One region of the Arsenophonus apicola genome, then DNA from elsewhere that is predicted to be linked to it. Evidence: predicted binding sites of a transcription regulator. Region 1 holds the regulator's gene; each other region holds the start of a gene.
What was found. Region 1 encodes LexA, which represses DNA repair genes until DNA is damaged. Its sites were predicted from a motif close to TNCTGTATGTACATACAGNA; they were not measured.
Positions count from the first base shown of each region.

Region 2: a site for LexA is predicted at 2,044-2,063, ahead of mutH (DNA mismatch repair endonuclease MutH). Genes of this name have one in related genera too.
Region 3: a site for LexA is predicted at 1,778-1,797, ahead of sulA (SOS-induced cell division inhibitor SulA). Genes of this name have one in related genera too.

Region 1 covers NZ_CP084222.1:3,015,247-3,021,105, forward strand. Annotated here, with positions in the region: gene LDL57_RS14265 (protein bax) at 96-893, shown strand; gene gntU (gluconate transporter) at 1,027-2,388, opposite strand; gene gntK (gluconokinase) at 2,385-2,927, opposite strand; gene zur (zinc uptake transcriptional repressor Zur) at 3,313-3,777, shown strand; gene lexA (transcriptional repressor LexA) at 3,988-4,602, opposite strand; gene LDL57_RS14290 (diacylglycerol kinase) at 4,704-5,078, opposite strand; gene plsB (glycerol-3-phosphate 1-O-acyltransferase PlsB) at 5,202-5,859, shown strand, end outside.
Region 2 covers NZ_CP084222.1:2,552,856-2,558,714, reverse strand. Annotated here, with positions in the region: partial or broken gene LDL57_RS12215 (RNA-guided endonuclease InsQ/TnpB family protein) at 1-533, shown strand, start outside; gene LDL57_RS12210 (hypothetical protein) at 649-1,104, shown strand; gene mutH (DNA mismatch repair endonuclease MutH) at 1,137-1,826, opposite strand; gene leuD (3-isopropylmalate dehydratase small subunit) at 2,547-3,149, opposite strand; gene leuC (3-isopropylmalate dehydratase large subunit) at 3,160-4,575, opposite strand; gene leuB (3-isopropylmalate dehydrogenase) at 4,579-5,670, opposite strand; gene leuA (2-isopropylmalate synthase) at 5,672-5,859, opposite strand, start outside.
Region 3 covers NZ_CP084222.1:2,087,755-2,093,613, reverse strand. Annotated here, with positions in the region: gene ompA (porin OmpA) at 1-866, opposite strand, end outside; gene sulA (SOS-induced cell division inhibitor SulA) at 1,246-1,761, opposite strand; gene LDL57_RS10025 (TfoX/Sxy family DNA transformation protein) at 2,247-2,846, shown strand; gene yccS (YccS family putative transporter) at 2,910-5,060, opposite strand; gene helD (DNA helicase IV) at 5,188-5,859, shown strand, end outside.

The DNA of each region.
Region 1 (5,859 bases):
ATAACTAATATATGGCTAATAATGAGTAGCACTTGTTAAATTTATCTGCTAGGATTTGTGCAATTTTTGTTCAACTTGAAACGAGGAGAAGCGCCATGCCCTCTCGAACGATGAGGACTAACGCCGTCTTCGCTTTCTTGATGTTATTGTTATCAACTAGTTTTAGTTATTCATCAACCAGTACGAGTTTGTCTCTAAATGAGTATTATTACAAACCTGTGCAGACAAAAGAACTAACTCGTCTGCCTGATATGCGCAAATACCCATCAGGAGCAGCTCGCAAGAAAGCGTTTTTAAAAGCAATTGTCCCAATAATTGAAAAATACAACTACAAGATCATGAAAGATCGTCAGTGGTTATTATCCAAGCGTTACAATAAAAATTGGAATGCAGCCGATAAACAACGACTAAATCAGATTTGTACCAGTTATAATATACAATGCAGTTCCCCTGCTAGCTTAAACTGGAACAATCTGCTAAGTCGTGTAGATATTATTCCTACCCATTTTGTTGTTACCCAAGCAGCAACAGAATCAGGTTGGGGAGCTTCTGGCTTAGCACAGAAAAATAATAACTTGTTTGGCATGAAATGCGGTCGTAAGTGTACCTATAGCAAAGGTACCATCAAAGGCTATGCGGTATATTCATCTGTCGATGCATCTGTCTATGCATACTTAAAGAATTTGAATACTAATAATGCCTATCAATTATTACGCAATTCACGCGCACAGCAGCGTAGAACTCAGAATTCATTAAATACTAGTGTATTAATTGATCATCTGAAAAACTACTCACAACTTGGAAGAGAATATAATCGTTATTTACAACAGATGTTCTCTAGTAACGAAGAATTAATCACCCAAGTTCAACAGAATATGCCAAAACATATTTGATCGACTTTGCTGTAATAATTACTAAAAATAAAATCCATACATAATAAATGTATGGATTTTATTATTTTTTTAATATAAACACACTGATCCCTAACAGAATAGCATCATTTAAAATTCGGTTTATTCGCTAGCATCAAAGAAAAACAAAAAATAGCATCCCTATAATCGCACCAACTGTCCCTAGAATGGTTTCCATTAAAGTCCAAGTTTTTAATGTTTGGCCCTCGCTAGCACCAGTAAATTTACTAAATAACCAAAACCCAGAGTCATTTACGTGGCTTAGTACAATTGATCCGCCAGAAATACAAACTGCCAAAGCAGCTAATTGAGCGCCAGAATAACCTAACTCACTGATAACCGGCAATATAAGCCCAATAGTTGTTAAACAAGCTACCGTCGCTGAGCCTTGAATAATACGTACAGCAGCCGCTAAGACAAAACAAGCCAATGCGATTGGTAAACCAGTATTCATTAACGCATTACCTAATACTGGCCCAACACCTGAATTTACTAAAACTTGCTTAAAAACGCCTCCAGCGCCTGTTATGAGTAAAATAATTCCTGCCGGTTGGATCGCTGCGGAGCAGATTTCCATCACTTTTTCTCTATTCATACCATAGCGAAACCCTAAACCATAGATAGCAAATAGACAAGCTAACAGCAATGCTATAAATGGGTGGCCAATAAACTCTAACCATTGCTCTGCAACAGAATCTTTTACCAAAAAATAATTACTTAATGTTTTCAATCCTACCAACGCTAAAGGAAATAGTACGATTAATAAGCTGAATGTAAAACTTGGCATTTTTCCTTTTTTGCTCTTATTACCTTGATAATTTTCAGGTAACGCAATAAAAACATGTTGGCTAATAAAATTACCAAATAATGGGCCAGCGATAAGCATTGCAGGGATCGCTGCACATATGCCAATTAAAATCATCCAACCAAAATCAGCATTCATCTGAGATGCAACCAACATTGGCGTTGGGCCCGGAAGTAAAAATGCAGCAGCAGCAGCTACTCCAGCAAAGAGCGGGATAGCTGTTTTAACAACATTCCCGCCTAAACGGTTAGTAATGGTAAAAACAATACCAATTAATAATACTATGGCGACATCAAAAAAAAGTGGCAATGCACAAATTAATCCTGTAATACCTATAGCTAAATTAGTCCGCTTTTCACCAAAACAAGTTATTAATTTTATCGCAATTTGCTCTAATGCGCCCGTTTCATGGAGTATTCGTCCAAACATGGTTCCCAATGCCACAACAATTGCTAAGAATCCTAATGTTCCTGCCATACCTTCTTGCATTGTTTCTATAATTTTTTTAACCGGCATGCCAGAAAACAGTCCCGCTAAAATAGAAACTACCATCAATGCAATGAAAGCGTGTAATCTTGCATACATAACCAGAAACAACAATAAAAAGACTGCACCTGCTGCAGTCAAGGTCAATATCAGCATATTGAATGTTTCAGGAATAGGCGTGTTCATCTATTTTCCTTAGTAATAATTTCATCAATTAATTTTACTGTATTATCAATAACCTCAATTAATGGTGGCTTAATATCGATGACATACACATCTTTTTCATCATTACTGGGTACTTCCAAAGTGTCAAACTGCGAGACCAACATATTTGGTTTGAAAAAATGATTTTTACGCTTTTTTAATCGGCCTTCTATTAACTTAAAGTCTCCTTCAAGATAAAGGAATGACAGATGTTGATTTCCATCTCTTAAAATATCTCGATATTTTTTTTTCAAAGCGGAACAAACAATTAAAGAAACACTATTTGTTCTTTGCATAGCAAAAATAGCATCATTCAATGCTTTAAGCCAAGGCAGTCGATCAGAATCATTCAAAGCATGGCCAGCCGACATCTTTTCAATATTGGCACGTGGATGCAAAAAATCACCATCTAAAAACGCAGCTCCTGTTTTCTGAGCGATCCCACTCGCAACTGCAGATTTACCACTACCAGATACCCCCATCAGTATAAAAACATGGTGTATTTTTTTGGTATCACTCATTAAAAACTCCGTTAAAAATCAGGCAATATATAAAATCTTACTGATAATTATCAGTTATAAAAAAATAATATAATAGATTTGTGATAGGAATCTCAGTAAAGAGGCGGATCTGAGCACAAGTAAAACTCGTTATCGGTTTTATAGCTCTTAATATAACCAGCAATAATTAATATTAGTTCCGTTAGCTCGTTGAAATTAATCATTTTAATTACGATTGACTATATGTGCTATTTTCCAATTTAGTATCTATTTATAACAATAGAAAATAAAAAAACATTATTAGAAAATAGTAAAAGATATTATTTATTTTAGAACTATGGTAGATATCAAAAAGTATAAATATGATAATATCATTATTATAATGATCTTCACCTTAGGATAATTCATGACAAAGCAAGATCAGGAAAAAATACTGTCCCAAGCTAAGAAAATATGCCAAGCGCGTAACGTACGTTTAACGCCACAAAGAGAAGAGGTATTGCGCCTTGTAGCAGCTCAACCTTGTGCTATTAGTGCTTATGATTTGCTTGACCTACTTAGAATTTCTGAACCTCAAGCTAAACCACCAACCATATATCGTGGCCTAGAATTTCTCTTAGAACAAGGATTTATTCACAAAATAGAATCAACAAATAGTTATGTTATTTGTCATCATTTTGAGGATCCTAAACATACTTCAGTTATGTTAATTTGTGACAGTTGCGGCAGTGTCGCCGAAAGTAATGGTCAAACAGTAGAAACCGCTATTATAAAATTAGCCAAACAGACTGGTTTTCAGTTATCTCATACCGTTGTTGAAAGCCATGGACTATGCTCGCCTTGCTACAAAATCGAGAAAAAATCCTGTTAAAACTATGCATTATTAAGGTTAAATAGAGATACAAAGGCCAGGCGTATGAACAATCGGCCTTTATTAAAAAATCAATAAAAATTTAAAATATCTTACTTAATACTTATTAGTTATAAATCAAACAAACTAGAAAATAATAATATTTTTTTCAATAAATTAAACTGAATTAACTTAAAAAATTAATTAGATATAAAATGACTAAAAATTTGACTAAAATGAATCACTACTACGAATAATACCAACAGCGAGTCCTTCAATAGTTAAGTTTTGTGTCCGCAAATCCACAATAATTGGCTCAAATTCAGGATTTTCAGCAATTAATTCAACTTTACTACCCGCTTGCTTGAAACGTTTAACCGTCACTTCATCATCAATACGTGCAACAACAATTTGCCCATTATGTACCTGTTGTGTTTTGTGTACAGCAAGTAAATCACCATCCATAATTCCGATATTTTTCATGGACATACCATTAACACGCAATAAAAAATCAGCACTAGGTCTAAAAATAGTAGCATCAATCCGATAATGGCTTTCGATATGTTCTTGGGCAAGTAATGGTTCTCCTGCCGCCACCCGACCAATAAGTGGTAACCATTCATCCTCATTTTCTTCTTGTAGTAGCCGGATACCGCGAGAAGCACCGGAAACAATTTCGATCACGCCTTTACGTGCCAAAGCCTTTAAATGTTCCTCTGCTGCATTTGGTGAACGAAAACCTAAACTTGTTGCAATTTCAGCGCGTGTGGGAGGCATACCCGTTTGCGAAATGTGTTCACGCACCAGATCATAGACCTGCTGCTGCCTCAACGTTAATTCTTTCATTTCGCCCCCTATTTATTTGCATTCGCACATTGTCACTGTAAGTATATACAGTTATATCAAGATTTTAAACTGAAAAATGTGTAAAACCCTATTTTTTATAACTAGCTCACGAAATAATGATTACTGATCACAATTGCCCAAATAAAAATAGCTAACCAAATTGAAATAAAAACAGCCGCTGAGCCCATATCTTTTGCCTTACCAGAAAGTTCATGTAATTCTGTACCAATTCTATCAACCACTGCTTCAATCGCACTATTTAATAATTCAACAATAGCTATTAATACCACTGAACTTATAAGTAGTAACCGTTCAATCCATTGTACATCAAGGAAAAAAGCCACACTGATGGCAATAATCACCATAATTGCTTCTTGTCTAAAAGCGGCTTCACTCTTCCAAGTTGACCTTAATCCTTTGAGCGAATAACCGGTTGCTTTAATAATTCGGGTTAGTCCCGTTGTTTGATTTGCCATAAAATTTACTCTCTAGATATAGTTCTATATGGGATTTAGTATAATTATTATCTTTTAAACAGATATTAATTACTATTTCTGATATGCTTGGGTAGGATTCAAATAAGAGGCTATCGCTCATCTATGTCATTTTGGCGTAAAATTTACTACAATCTATTAGATTTACCAATGAAATTATTGGTAAAAAGTAAACTCATACCAGCAGATCCAATTAAAGAATTGCATCTTGATACGACACGTCCTTTTCTATATGTATTACCTTATCATTCTAAAACAGACTTATTGACGTTACGTCAACAATGTTGTTCTATTGGTTTACCTGATCCACTTGATCCGATTGAAATAGACGAAATTAAATTACCTGCCTATGTCTTTATCGATGATGGCCCGCGTGTCTTTCGTTATTATTCGCCAAATCCACGTAAAGATTCCGTAAAAACGTTTACGGCTTATCTTGATCTTCATTGCCATAATCCCGAACTAAACATTCAGATGCTACCCGTATCAGTGATGTTCGGTCGAGCACCTGGTCGAGAAGGCCACTCACCAGCGCCTCCGTTACGTTTACTTAATGGTATTCAAAAATTCTTTGCCGTTATCCGGTTAGGACGTGACAGTTTTGTTCGTTTTTCACCCACTGTCTCTTTGCGCCAAATGGCTGGCGAATATGGTACTGATAAAATTATTGCCAACAAACTTGCTCGAGTCGCCCGCATTCACTATTCACGGCAACGATTGGCAGCAGTTGGCCCCAAACTTCCTGTACGCCACGATCTATTCA
Region 2 (5,859 bases), 460 kb from region 1:
AGTTTTAAAACCAACCAAAAAAAGCTGGCGAAATTCCAGCGTCAGTTAAGCTGTAAAGTTAAATTCAGCAATAACTGGAAAAAACAGAAGCGAAAAATCCAACGTCTCCACTCGCATATAACCAATATCCGCAAAGACTACCTTCACAAAGTCACCAGTGAAATCAGCAAAACCACGCGATGATCGTCATTGAGGACTTAAAGGTCAGTAACATGTCGAAATCGGCAAAAGGTACACAAGAGCAGCACGGACGGAATGTCAGGGCAAAATCAGGACTTAACCGTTCGATACTGGATCAGGGTTGGTATGAAATGCGCCGTCAGCTTGAGTACAAGCAGCTATGGCGCGGTGGTCAGGTATTAGCTATGCCTCCGGCATATACAAGTCAACGGTGTGCATGTTGTGGTCATACAGCGAAAGAAAATCGTCAATCACAAAGTAGATTCGAGTGCCTTGAGTGCGGGTATACAGAGAACGCAGATATCAACGGAGCTCGTAACATTTTAGCGGCAGGACATGCCGTGTTAGCCTGTGAAGTGAACGGTGCAGTAATGCCGTCAGCAGCAGGAACCAGGCTTCTGAGCGATCAGATAGTCTCCGACTAACGGGAATCCCCCTCCTGAGTCACGAAGTGTGAAGGTGGGGAGGATGTCAATTGTCCCTGATTATGATTTATTATTAGTCGCTCCTCATATTGGTGATTATGGCACGCTTGATACCGTGGTACCGAGTGAACGTAATGATACCAAATTAGGAACTGCAAACCATCGTTTGCTGAAATTAGCCGATGATATTCATCGTGCTTTAGATCGCGATGAACAGCATAAACTTATTCATCATGGATCAGATGTGAATAATGAGTCATCGCAATTGACAGACAATTTTCCGGTAACGCTATTTTTGCCTAAAATAATCGGGAAATATAACACGATAGCTGTGTTGGATTCAGCAGAGGCACTTGCTGAATTTATTCAAGCTGCTAAAAATGAAGGTTATCATGTACCGATCAATGAACGTTGGCAAGGAATGCAGAATATTCGCCGAGCTTCTTATGAACAGACCCGTGGTAAGATTGCGCAGTATTATCGTAAATTGTCCTTATAAGATAACACTTGGCTGCTAGCAGTGATAAGTTATTATTTATGAGTGGGCAGCTCAAAATGACGTGCTAGTATTGGAGCAGTAAAATTTTTCTTAAGATAAAATCCACGTGGTAGGGTCATTATTGGTTGCCCGTATTTACCTATCCCTGCTGTTAATGCTTTATTGTTAGCGGCTTTGGGACGAATTTGTAAAACCTGGCCATGGTGGGCGGTGATGTTTTCCACCTGACCTAACACGATCATATCCATCAGCTCTTCCCAATCTTTTTTAAGTAGTTGCTCTTCAATTGAATTTGGACTCCACAATAGTGGCGAAGCAACTCTTCGTTTTGCTAATGGGATTTGGCGTTCACCTTCAATTGGTATCCATAAAACCCGTGACAGCTTGTGACGTACATGGCTAGAAAGCCAGGTCACTCCACTATTACCGGTTAAAGGTGCCACACAAACGAAGGTTGTTTCTAATGGTTCCCCATAGCGGTTAATAGGGATGGTCTTAAGTTCAATACCAAGATGGGCAAAATCTTGTTCTGCTTTGCTGCCGGCATTTGCACCTAAACAATATTCTAATAACTGACCTACCCAACCTTTGGCGCGTCTAAGATCGTGGGGGATAGCAATACCTGCATGGTAAGCCAGTTCAGCCATTGTATAGCCCGCGAGATTTTTAGCTTTATTAAGTAAACTTTGTTCATCATCAGGAAGCTGGGGAGAAAATCGCATAAATCAGACCTGTATAAAAAATGGACAATTAAATTTGTACACACAGTGAAAATTTTAACATAGATCGAATAAATAAGAACAATGCATTGATAATCAAATCATTTTATCTAAAGTCGGCAAATTTTTTTTCTGTTAGGAGTTTAATCGAAGAGGTAATAAACAGGATCTTAGCTATAGTTATCCACAATTTTACTGGATAACTCTAATAAAAGGCCTCTACTGGTTTAATTTACAGTCTTGACAGGCTGGTTTTTGCTAAAAAGACCAGTTAGCTTGCTTAACAAAACAGCGTATCATGTGGATAAAATAGATATTGTTGGATCTTTGTTCATCCCGTTTTGGTTGTGAGCTATCCGCGCTAGTTTGCTCTCTATTTAATCGATTAAATCCATTTATCTCTATGAAAAAAAACTATTAATTTTATATTTAGATATCTATCGATTAAAAAATTCATGAAATTATACCCTGTTTACTCTTGCTTTTATCACATGGATATCCACAGAAAAGGTGAATAAATTAATAAATATAGCTCTCTATGTGGATAATTTTTCATTATTAATAGATAAATTAAATTATTTTTTAGTAAATAAAACGAAATGTAAGATTTAGTCATGCAATTTAATCGCATGATATGCCATTTTCTAAGCTTAAAATTAATTAAAATAAAAAAATTGCCAGGCTCTGCCAGCATACAGAGGCCGAGCCTGTCATTGTGAATGGTTATTGCAAAAATAGTGGTTGCTGCTCTTCATAGCGGCTAATTTCTGCTTCATGTTGTAAAGTCAGTCCAATACTATCTAAACCATTCATCAAGCAATAACGATGAAAATTATCAATAGTAAAAAAATAAGTTTTATCCTCAGTTATAACCGTTTGAGTCGTCAAATCAATAGTGAATTGACAACCTTCATGGTGTTCAACATAGTTAAATAGTTGATTAATTTCTGTTTCATTTAACTTAATGGGTAATAATTGGTTGTTAAAGGCATTGTTATAGAAAATATCGGCAAAACTCGGCGCAATAATGGCGCAAAAGCCATAATCTGTTAATGCCCAAGGCGCATGTTCGCGCGATGATCCACATCCGAAATTTTCCCGAGTTAATAAAATAGTAGCGCCTTGATAACGAGATTTGTTAAGCACAAAATCTGGATCAGGTTGTTGACCGTTATCATCCAGAAAACGCCAATCGTGGAAAAGGTGTTGACCAAAACCGACTCGAGTGACTTTTTGTAAAAATTGTTTTGGGATGATCACATCAGTATCAATATTGGCTATATCTAAAGTCGCCACTAAGCCAGTATGTTGGATAAATTTTTTCATTTACCAATTCCTATTTTGTTTGGTCATTGTTGATCTTACGCACATCGACAAAATGGCCGTAAATAGCGGCCGCTGCCGCCATAGCGGGACTGACTAAGTGGGTTCGACCACCACGCCCCTGACGCCCTTCAAAATTACGGTTACTGGTGGAGGCACAACGTTCACCAGGGGCAAGGCGATCACTATTCATTGCCAGACACATTGAACAACCTGGTAAACGCCATTCAAATCCGGCATCGATAAATATTTTGTCCAAACCTTCGTGCTCTGCTTGTGCTTTTACTGGCTCTGAACCGGGAACAACAATAGCTTGTACATTAATGGCCACTTTATTGCCTTTGGCAATAGCGGCAGCAGAACGCAAATCTTCAATACGTGAATTAGTGCAAGAACCGATAAACACTTTATCAATTTTAATGTCAGTCAATTTGCTGCCAGCTTGTAACCCCATATAATTCAATGCTTTTTCCGCGGATGCGCATTCAATCGCATCAGGTAATGAACTAGGTAAAGGTATAACATCATCAATGGCAATCACTTGCCCTGGATTGGTACCCCAAGTAACCTGAGGCGCAATTTCCGCTGCATCAATAATTTTAATGGCATCATAATTGGCATTCGGATCAGACTTTAGAGTTTTCCAATAGTTAACGGCTTGCTGCCATTGTTCTCCGGTTGGTGCAAATCGACGGCCTTTAATATAATTAAATGTTGTATCATCAGGTGCAATAATTCCCGCTTTAGCTCCCATTTCAATTGCCATATTACAGATAGTCATTCGGCCTTCCATGGTTAAGTTTTCAATTGCCTTACCGCAGAATTCAATAACATAACCCGTACCACCGGCACTACCGATTTTGCCAATCATTGCCAATACCATATCCTTTGCTGTGATGCCATTTGCTAATTCACCGATAACTTCAATTTTCATCGTTTTAGCGCGAGCTTGTTTCAAGGTTTGGGTAGCCAAGACATGCTCAACTTCCGATGTACCAATACCAAAAGCTAATGCACCAAATGCACCATGGTTTGCAGTATGGGAATCACCACAAACAATAGTCATGCCGGGTAAAGTTATGCCTTGTTCCGGCCCCATAACGTGGACAATACCTTGGAAAGGATGTTCTAAATCGTAAAGTGTGATAGCAAATTGTTGACAATTTTTTATCAAGGTTTGCATTTGAATGCCAGCCATCTCACCACTTGCATTAATATCTTTAGTTTGGGTAGAGACATTGTGATCCATGGTGGCAAAGGTTTTATTGGGTTGCCTGACTGAACGGTTATGAGCCCTCAAACCATCAAATGCTTGGGGAGAAGTAACTTCATGCAGTAGGTGGCGATCGATATAAATTAATGGTGTTTCATTTTCCGATGCATGGACAATGTGTGCATCGTACAATTTTTGATATAAAGTTCTCGCCATAATCTAAGCCTCTTGCATAATATAGCTAGCAATAATACTGCCCATTTCATCGGTACTGACAAATTGCTGATCTAATGCCAAATCCTGAGTTCGATAACCTTGTAATAAGGTTTTATTGACGGCATTTTCTATCGCATCGGCAATATGTGGTTGATGCAGGCTATAACGCAGCATGAGCGCTACTGATAAGATTTGCGCAATTGGATTAGCCACATTTTTACCGGCGATATCTGGTGCTGAGCCGCCAGCTGGTTCGTATAAGCCAAAATTTTGTTGATTTAAACTGGCAGAAGGTAACATTCCCATTGAACCGGTAATCATTGCACATTCATCGGAAATAATATCGCCAAAAATATTTGAGCAGAGCATAACATCAAATTGCGCCGGATCTTTGATCAACTGCATAGTGGCATTGTCGATATACATGTGGTTGATTTCGACATCGGGGTAAATTGTGGCAATATCATTAACCACCTCTCGCCACAAAATCGAACTTTGCAATACATTAGCTTTGTCTATTGATGTTACTTTATAGCTTCGCTTACGAGCCGCCTGAAAAGCGATATGCGCAATGCGTTCAATTTCATAGCGATGATAAATTTCGGTATCAAAGGCTTTTTCATCAATACCTGATCCGACACGTCCTTTAGGTTGACCGAAATAGATCCCTCCTGTTAATTCACGCACACAAAGAATATCAAAACCATTCGCTGCAGTGTCTGCCCGTAATGGACAAAAGTTATTTAAACTAGGATAAAGACGGGCCGGTCGTAGATTACTAAATAACTGAAAATGCTTACGTAAGGGTAACAATGCACCGCGTTCAGGCTGACTATCAGGAGGCAGGTGTTCCCATTGCGGTCCACCGACTGAACCAAAGAGTATTGCATCTGCTTGTTGGCAACCTGAAAGTGTTTCAGCTGGCAATGGTTGGCCATAGTGGTCAATAGCAATTCCACCAACATCATATTCATGGGTTACGATAGCCAAATTAAACTGTTGGCCGATAGCAGCTAACACCTTATAGGCTTGTGCCATAACTTCCGGGCCAATACCATCACCTGGTAAAACAGCAACATTATAATTACTAGCCATTTTATTGAGTTACCTCTGTATTGCAGTGATTTTTTTGTTTTTTGACTAATTCTGCTCGCCAGATATTATTTAACACGTGGATCATTGCCATGGCGGATGATCCAATAATATCGGTTTCTAATCCGATACCATGAAAACGTCGGCCAAAACATTCAGCCACGATATCAACTTGACCTAACGCTTCATTAC
Region 3 (5,859 bases), 930 kb from region 1:
ATCAAATAGCTCATAACTTCATGTGCACGTTTTTGAGATAAAGGTTTGTTGTAGGATGGTGAACCAATACGGTCTGTATAGCCAAGAACCATAACACGCCCTTGAGTTGGATCAAGATTAGTCAGTTCACTATACAACTTATCAAGTTCAGCTTTACCTGCTGGTTTCAATGTATGCTTATTGAATTCAAACAAAACATCAGAACGTAAAGTAAAGCGTTTGTTTTCGATTGGAGCTGGTGCTGGTACAATTACAGGAGCAGGCTCTTGATTGAATCGATATGCAACACCAACGCTCAACATTCCGTTATCTGGACGAACAGACAGTGAATCTTTATCGCCAATATGGCTAACCCATTGATAATCTAAACGAGTTGCCCATTCTGGGGTAATAGCATATTCAAGCCCTAGCGCATAAACTGGAGAAACACCAGTGTCATGCTCTTTAAAAGAGGGTTGATTTTCTACGTTTGCTTTTGCGTCAGTACGCCATACCATACCACCAAGACGAGTATAGACATCTAATTCGTCTGTGATTGGATAGCTTAGACGAGCGGTTAATTGAACACCCATCGATTTCAGACTACCGTTATTTGGTTGACCCGAATATCTCATTCTGCCAAACCAGTCATAACCTAATTCGAAACCGAGATATTGATTATGTTGGTAACCAAGATAGGCACCAGCACCTAGTTGATCGCGCTTAGTTTTACCACTACCAACATTATCACCGTAAGGATGAAAGCCGGTATCTTCAAAGTGTGACCAACCTAATTTAGCACCGGTATACCAGGTATTATTTTTGGGTGCTGCTTGGGCTGCAGTTGCGAAAGCTGCCACTGCTACTGCGATAGCTATCTTTTTCATTTTACGCCTCGTTATCATCCAATATAGGCATCAGCTTCTTGAGCTTTTTTATAAGCCGTATGGTTTAAAATGCTTGTTAAGTTATTACGCTCTACTATCTTCGTCTCTACTTTATCTGTCTAAGGAATCATTCAAATAAAAAGTAGAATCAAAGCACTACCTTAACGTTGTAAAGTCTACAACGAACTTCAAAAGTTACAAGTAGAGGAAACATTAATCTCATTAACTTTTTAAAAGGCAATTGGTGAATTATAGATATAGTTTATAACTAGATTGCCATGATTAATCAATTAACCAAATGATTTATATTATGTTTTTTTGTTTTTGTCTATTGTGGTTTATAACTCATCAATCAGATTAGGAATAATCCTAATCTAGACTAGTGATAATAATTAGAATGAATTTTTAGTTGATTAGGATGTCTGCGCTGGCAATTTGTATTTTCAGGCCGCATAACAAAGCCGATGCTGTTTCCTATCTGTGCTGCATGCTCTAAATGCTGTAAACATGATGGTGATAAAGTTGGTAACCATCCTAAGACAATACTGCAGTTGCCGCTAGATAATGCTTTTATCATGGCAACAACACTCATTTCTGGGCTTAGCGAATTTATCTGTATGGTTTTATTCAATGGTAACTCTGAGTTAAACAACCAATTGCGGCTTAATTTTCGCTTAGGATTTAGCCATAATAGCCAACGAGATTCATCGCTAAGTCGGTGTAATAGTGATGTTAGGAGTACTTCAACCATAGGATTATTTTCATTATATACCCATTCATTAACTGCGCCGTTTAAATAAACTGGCACATTTCTATAATTTGGTAATAGTAAATTTTGAACATTATTAGGTTGATTTTTTGTTTTTATTGGATAATTGCATGTGTCGTTATTCATATTGACCTCAGCTTAACACTGTATATGCATACAGTAATCGTATATTCATACAATATCAAGCCAATTTTTACAAAGCGCTTCGCAAAAAATTAACTTTTCCGCTTAATTGAACACTTAATTGTTGCAGTTTGGATAAGATGGCGTATTTTTCTATTTTACCTTTTAAGTAGAATATTTTTATTAACTATTAATGATTTAAGTGGATATAGGATACGATTTATTTATTATAAGTATTAAATATAAACGGTAGTAGCTAAGTTAGGTTTTGTAATTGGTAAGATATTTATTTGGCTATATTTAATTGAATATTAAACGATGCTTAAGGTTTTGTTCGTCGCCTTTTGTATATGAGGTTTTGCAATAACATAGAGGTTTTTAAAGTGGGAGAAATAACTTAATAAATTTTCTTGCTATTTTAACTGATTTAAATATGGAGAAGTATAAAAATATTAGATTTGTGAGCGTTCACATGGAGAGTGGCAATTATGCTTTTATTTGATTCTTGTTTTTCTAGTTTGCAAAGGCTAATGGAAAATTATGGCCATATAAAACAGAAACCGCATTTCGGTGGTTATCGTATTCTAGTCAATCATGTCATTATTGGGCAGGTATTGGATGGCAAGTTTTATCTACGAGGTTGTTTATTTGCTGAACTTCAATTTGAAGTATCTGGGTTGCAAAAATTGGTTTATACCAAGAAAGGTGTTCCTCTTATATTAAAATATTTTTTTATCAATGAGATGCTTTGGAATGATAATTTACTTTTATGTTATTACATTGATCTCGCTTATAAAGCAGCAGTAGAAGAATTATCTCAAAAACAGCTTTTACATATTAGGATCAAAGATTTGCCTAATATGAATATGTCGATAGAAAGGGCATTGGGAAAAGTAGGCATTAGCGATGTAGGCTATTTGAAAATGTTAGGTGCTAAAGCTTGCTATTTAAAATTAAGACAGAAGAAAGTGAATTTGAGTATTAAATTACTGTTTGAATTAGCGGGTGCTATCGAAGGTTATCATATTGCGGTACTTCCTGAGTCAATAAAAATTGAATTAATTACTTGGTACAATAGCTTAACGTAAAGAAATACACCAAGAAAATGATTTTATGGTTTTATGTTTAAAAATTTACTAATTAAAACGATTTTAGTCTGGCTCTTGTTGGTTAATAAAAACAATTAGAGAGGTGATTTCTGGCAACAGATTAATTAATAATAATAATTGCTCAACAATAAGTTGTTCTTTGTTATTTTCTCCTAATTGTATTGTTTGGAAGCGTTGAATTAATGGGTTATTTAACTCTTTGACTACTTGATTATTCAATAAGGCAAAGTTCAACGCCGATTCAATATAGGCAATTGTATTATCAAGAATAGATAAAACAGTCTGGTTATTAAGTTGTTCCCGATGTGCCCCCAAGGCTGAAATATAACTCAACATACTGTGATTAAGGCAGAGTAATCTAAAAATTTTTTCTGGGGAAAGAGTGTTAGTTTTCGTTCTGGCAAGCATATCGGATAACACAGAAACCAGTTCTGCGTCATTAATATGGGCGTCGCGACGAGCAATGCGATAATTGACACTGTTATCTCTGCCTTGATGATATTGAAATAAAATAGCGGCAAGATAACGACAATTACTGTGTAATGTTTGTTGCAGTACTTTAGGCAGTTGTCGAAATTTCCAATCAGGCCAAATATAATTTACTGCAATCCAAGCAATGCCACAGCCAATGAATGTATTCGTTACTCGGGGAAGCATAACGGTGAAACCTTCGCCTAATAAGTTAAAACTAAGCAAAACCAGCAAAGTAATAAATAAGGTGGCTTGGGCATATTGACTATTGCGGCAGGTAAAGAAAAGCACGCCACTAATAATAATGAGCAAGAGTTGCCCTTCTATCGAGAGGACAAAATAGAGTAGTGGTAAGCCAATTAGAATAGCGGCAATGGTTCCAATAATACGCAATATTAAGCAATTCTTAGTTGCAAGATAATTTGGTTGGCATACAAATAAGCTGGTTAATAATATCCAATAACCTTGAGGTAGATTAAAGCATTGAACAATAATATAACCCGTACACAATACTACTGACATTCTAATAGCATGTCTAAATAGGGTTGAATTAAGTGTTAAGTTATTAGTAATTGTGAGCCAAAAATCGCCAATGTTAGATAGCGAATTGTCAGAAAGTTGTGTTTCAGTCAATGTTTGACTATATGAGATTTCTATTTGCTCGACAGCAATACTATTAAGTTGAGTATCTATCTCTTTGAGATTAACTAATAGGTTATAAAGAGTGTTTATTTGTTTGTTGTTAGGATATTGTTGTGTAAGGTGTTGCAACGAATTTTCTAGGTTAGCAAATGCATCTTTAAATTTTGTATTATGCTGATACCTTGTGTGCGATAAAATGGAGTGAGCAACCAATTGGCATGCTTCAGCTTGCATCGATAGTAATTTCTGGAACCGGAACAGAATATCACTATGGGGAAAATCTTGATTTAGGTTTTGATATTTAATGTGAGATGAACTAGCTCGTTCATGTATATCTTGGACAATAAAATAGTAATGTAAGCTATTGTTAGTCCCTGTTTGGTTTTTATTATTTTTTAAGCGGCTTAGCAAGGTTACTTTCATTTGGTTCAGCGTATTGACCAGCTTGCTATTGGCCATAGCAAGATCAAAGATTGATTGTTGATAATTTTTTTCAACCTCAGGATCAAATAGATTGGCTTTATTAGCCAGGTAGATAGCAAGTTGTTGGTAACATTGGGCTAATTTATTATGTAAGGGCTGAATAGGAAAAAAAATATGGCTGATAATTGTTAATAAATAGTACCAAATGGCACCTATAAGTAACAATATTGGTTGTTGATACCAAATTGTAAAAATAGCCGTTCCAAGCATGGTGTAGATTGCGACCAGAAGTGCACCAAAAGCAATTGTTCCATAGGGTAGTCCCAAAACACCAAGGAATGTGAAGCTGAAAGTCGATATCGCTAATCCAATAAGAAATAACCAGGGATAGGGAAACAGTAACTCAACAGAGATAGAGGCAATCAGAAATGATAATAACGTGATGGCGATATTACGAAGCTTACCAATAAATCGATCATCAAGATCTGTTAATGCAGCGGCAACGACACCCAGTGTTAAAGGGATAGTTATTTTAAGCTGCTCACCTAAAATCCAAGGAATTAATGCTGTTCCTGAGAGCGCAATTAGTATTCGGATATAATAAAGGATATTGCTATTATAAAATATGTGGCGAAAGCCAGAGAACATAGTGAGCACAATAACCCCTAATTTGTCAGCGTACTAATTAATAATATAAAGCATCCATAATAACCTATAAGGTTTATTAAAGAGAAAAAACTTTTTCTTGCCATGGCCTAACATATTTTAGCTAAGGTAGTGTGTAATGGAATTGAAATCGACACATGTAGGTCAGCGTTTAGCTCAACATCCTTATAATCGAGTTCGCCTATTAAATGCTGGTGTTGAAGTGAGTGGTGAAAACCATCAGTATCTCATTCCTTTTAATCAACTTATTGATATACGTTGTAAGCGAGGTATTGTTTGGGGAGAGCTTGAATTTGAATTACCTGACAACCAGGTGGTTCGTTTACACGGTACTGAATGGAAGGAAACCGAATATTTTTTTCATTATCTTATGGATATTTGGAAAAAATGGAGCCAAGAAATGAGTTTGATTTGTGCAGATATTTTATCTGAACAAGTGCAAGAAATTGAAAAATACTTAATTCAGGATAGTTGGTTTACCCAGGCACAACTTAGTCAGTTGCAAAACCAAATTAATAACAGATTAAATAGCCTTCCTATACCGCTTGTACGTTTAAATGAATTTGTAAACTGTCGCCAAAATTTTGCTGTTTGCCAGCATTGGCTTAATTTGAGCCATCAGTCACTGTATGATATTAATCAATATTGGGTCGCTCGTTTGCTTAAGCAGTACTCTGAATTTTTTCAGCGATTTACCATTACTCCGTTAAACCTATCTCAAGTCAATTGTGTAGTTAACAGCGAAGAAAATATTTTAGTATTGGGCGGGCCAGGTAGTGGTAAAACCTCT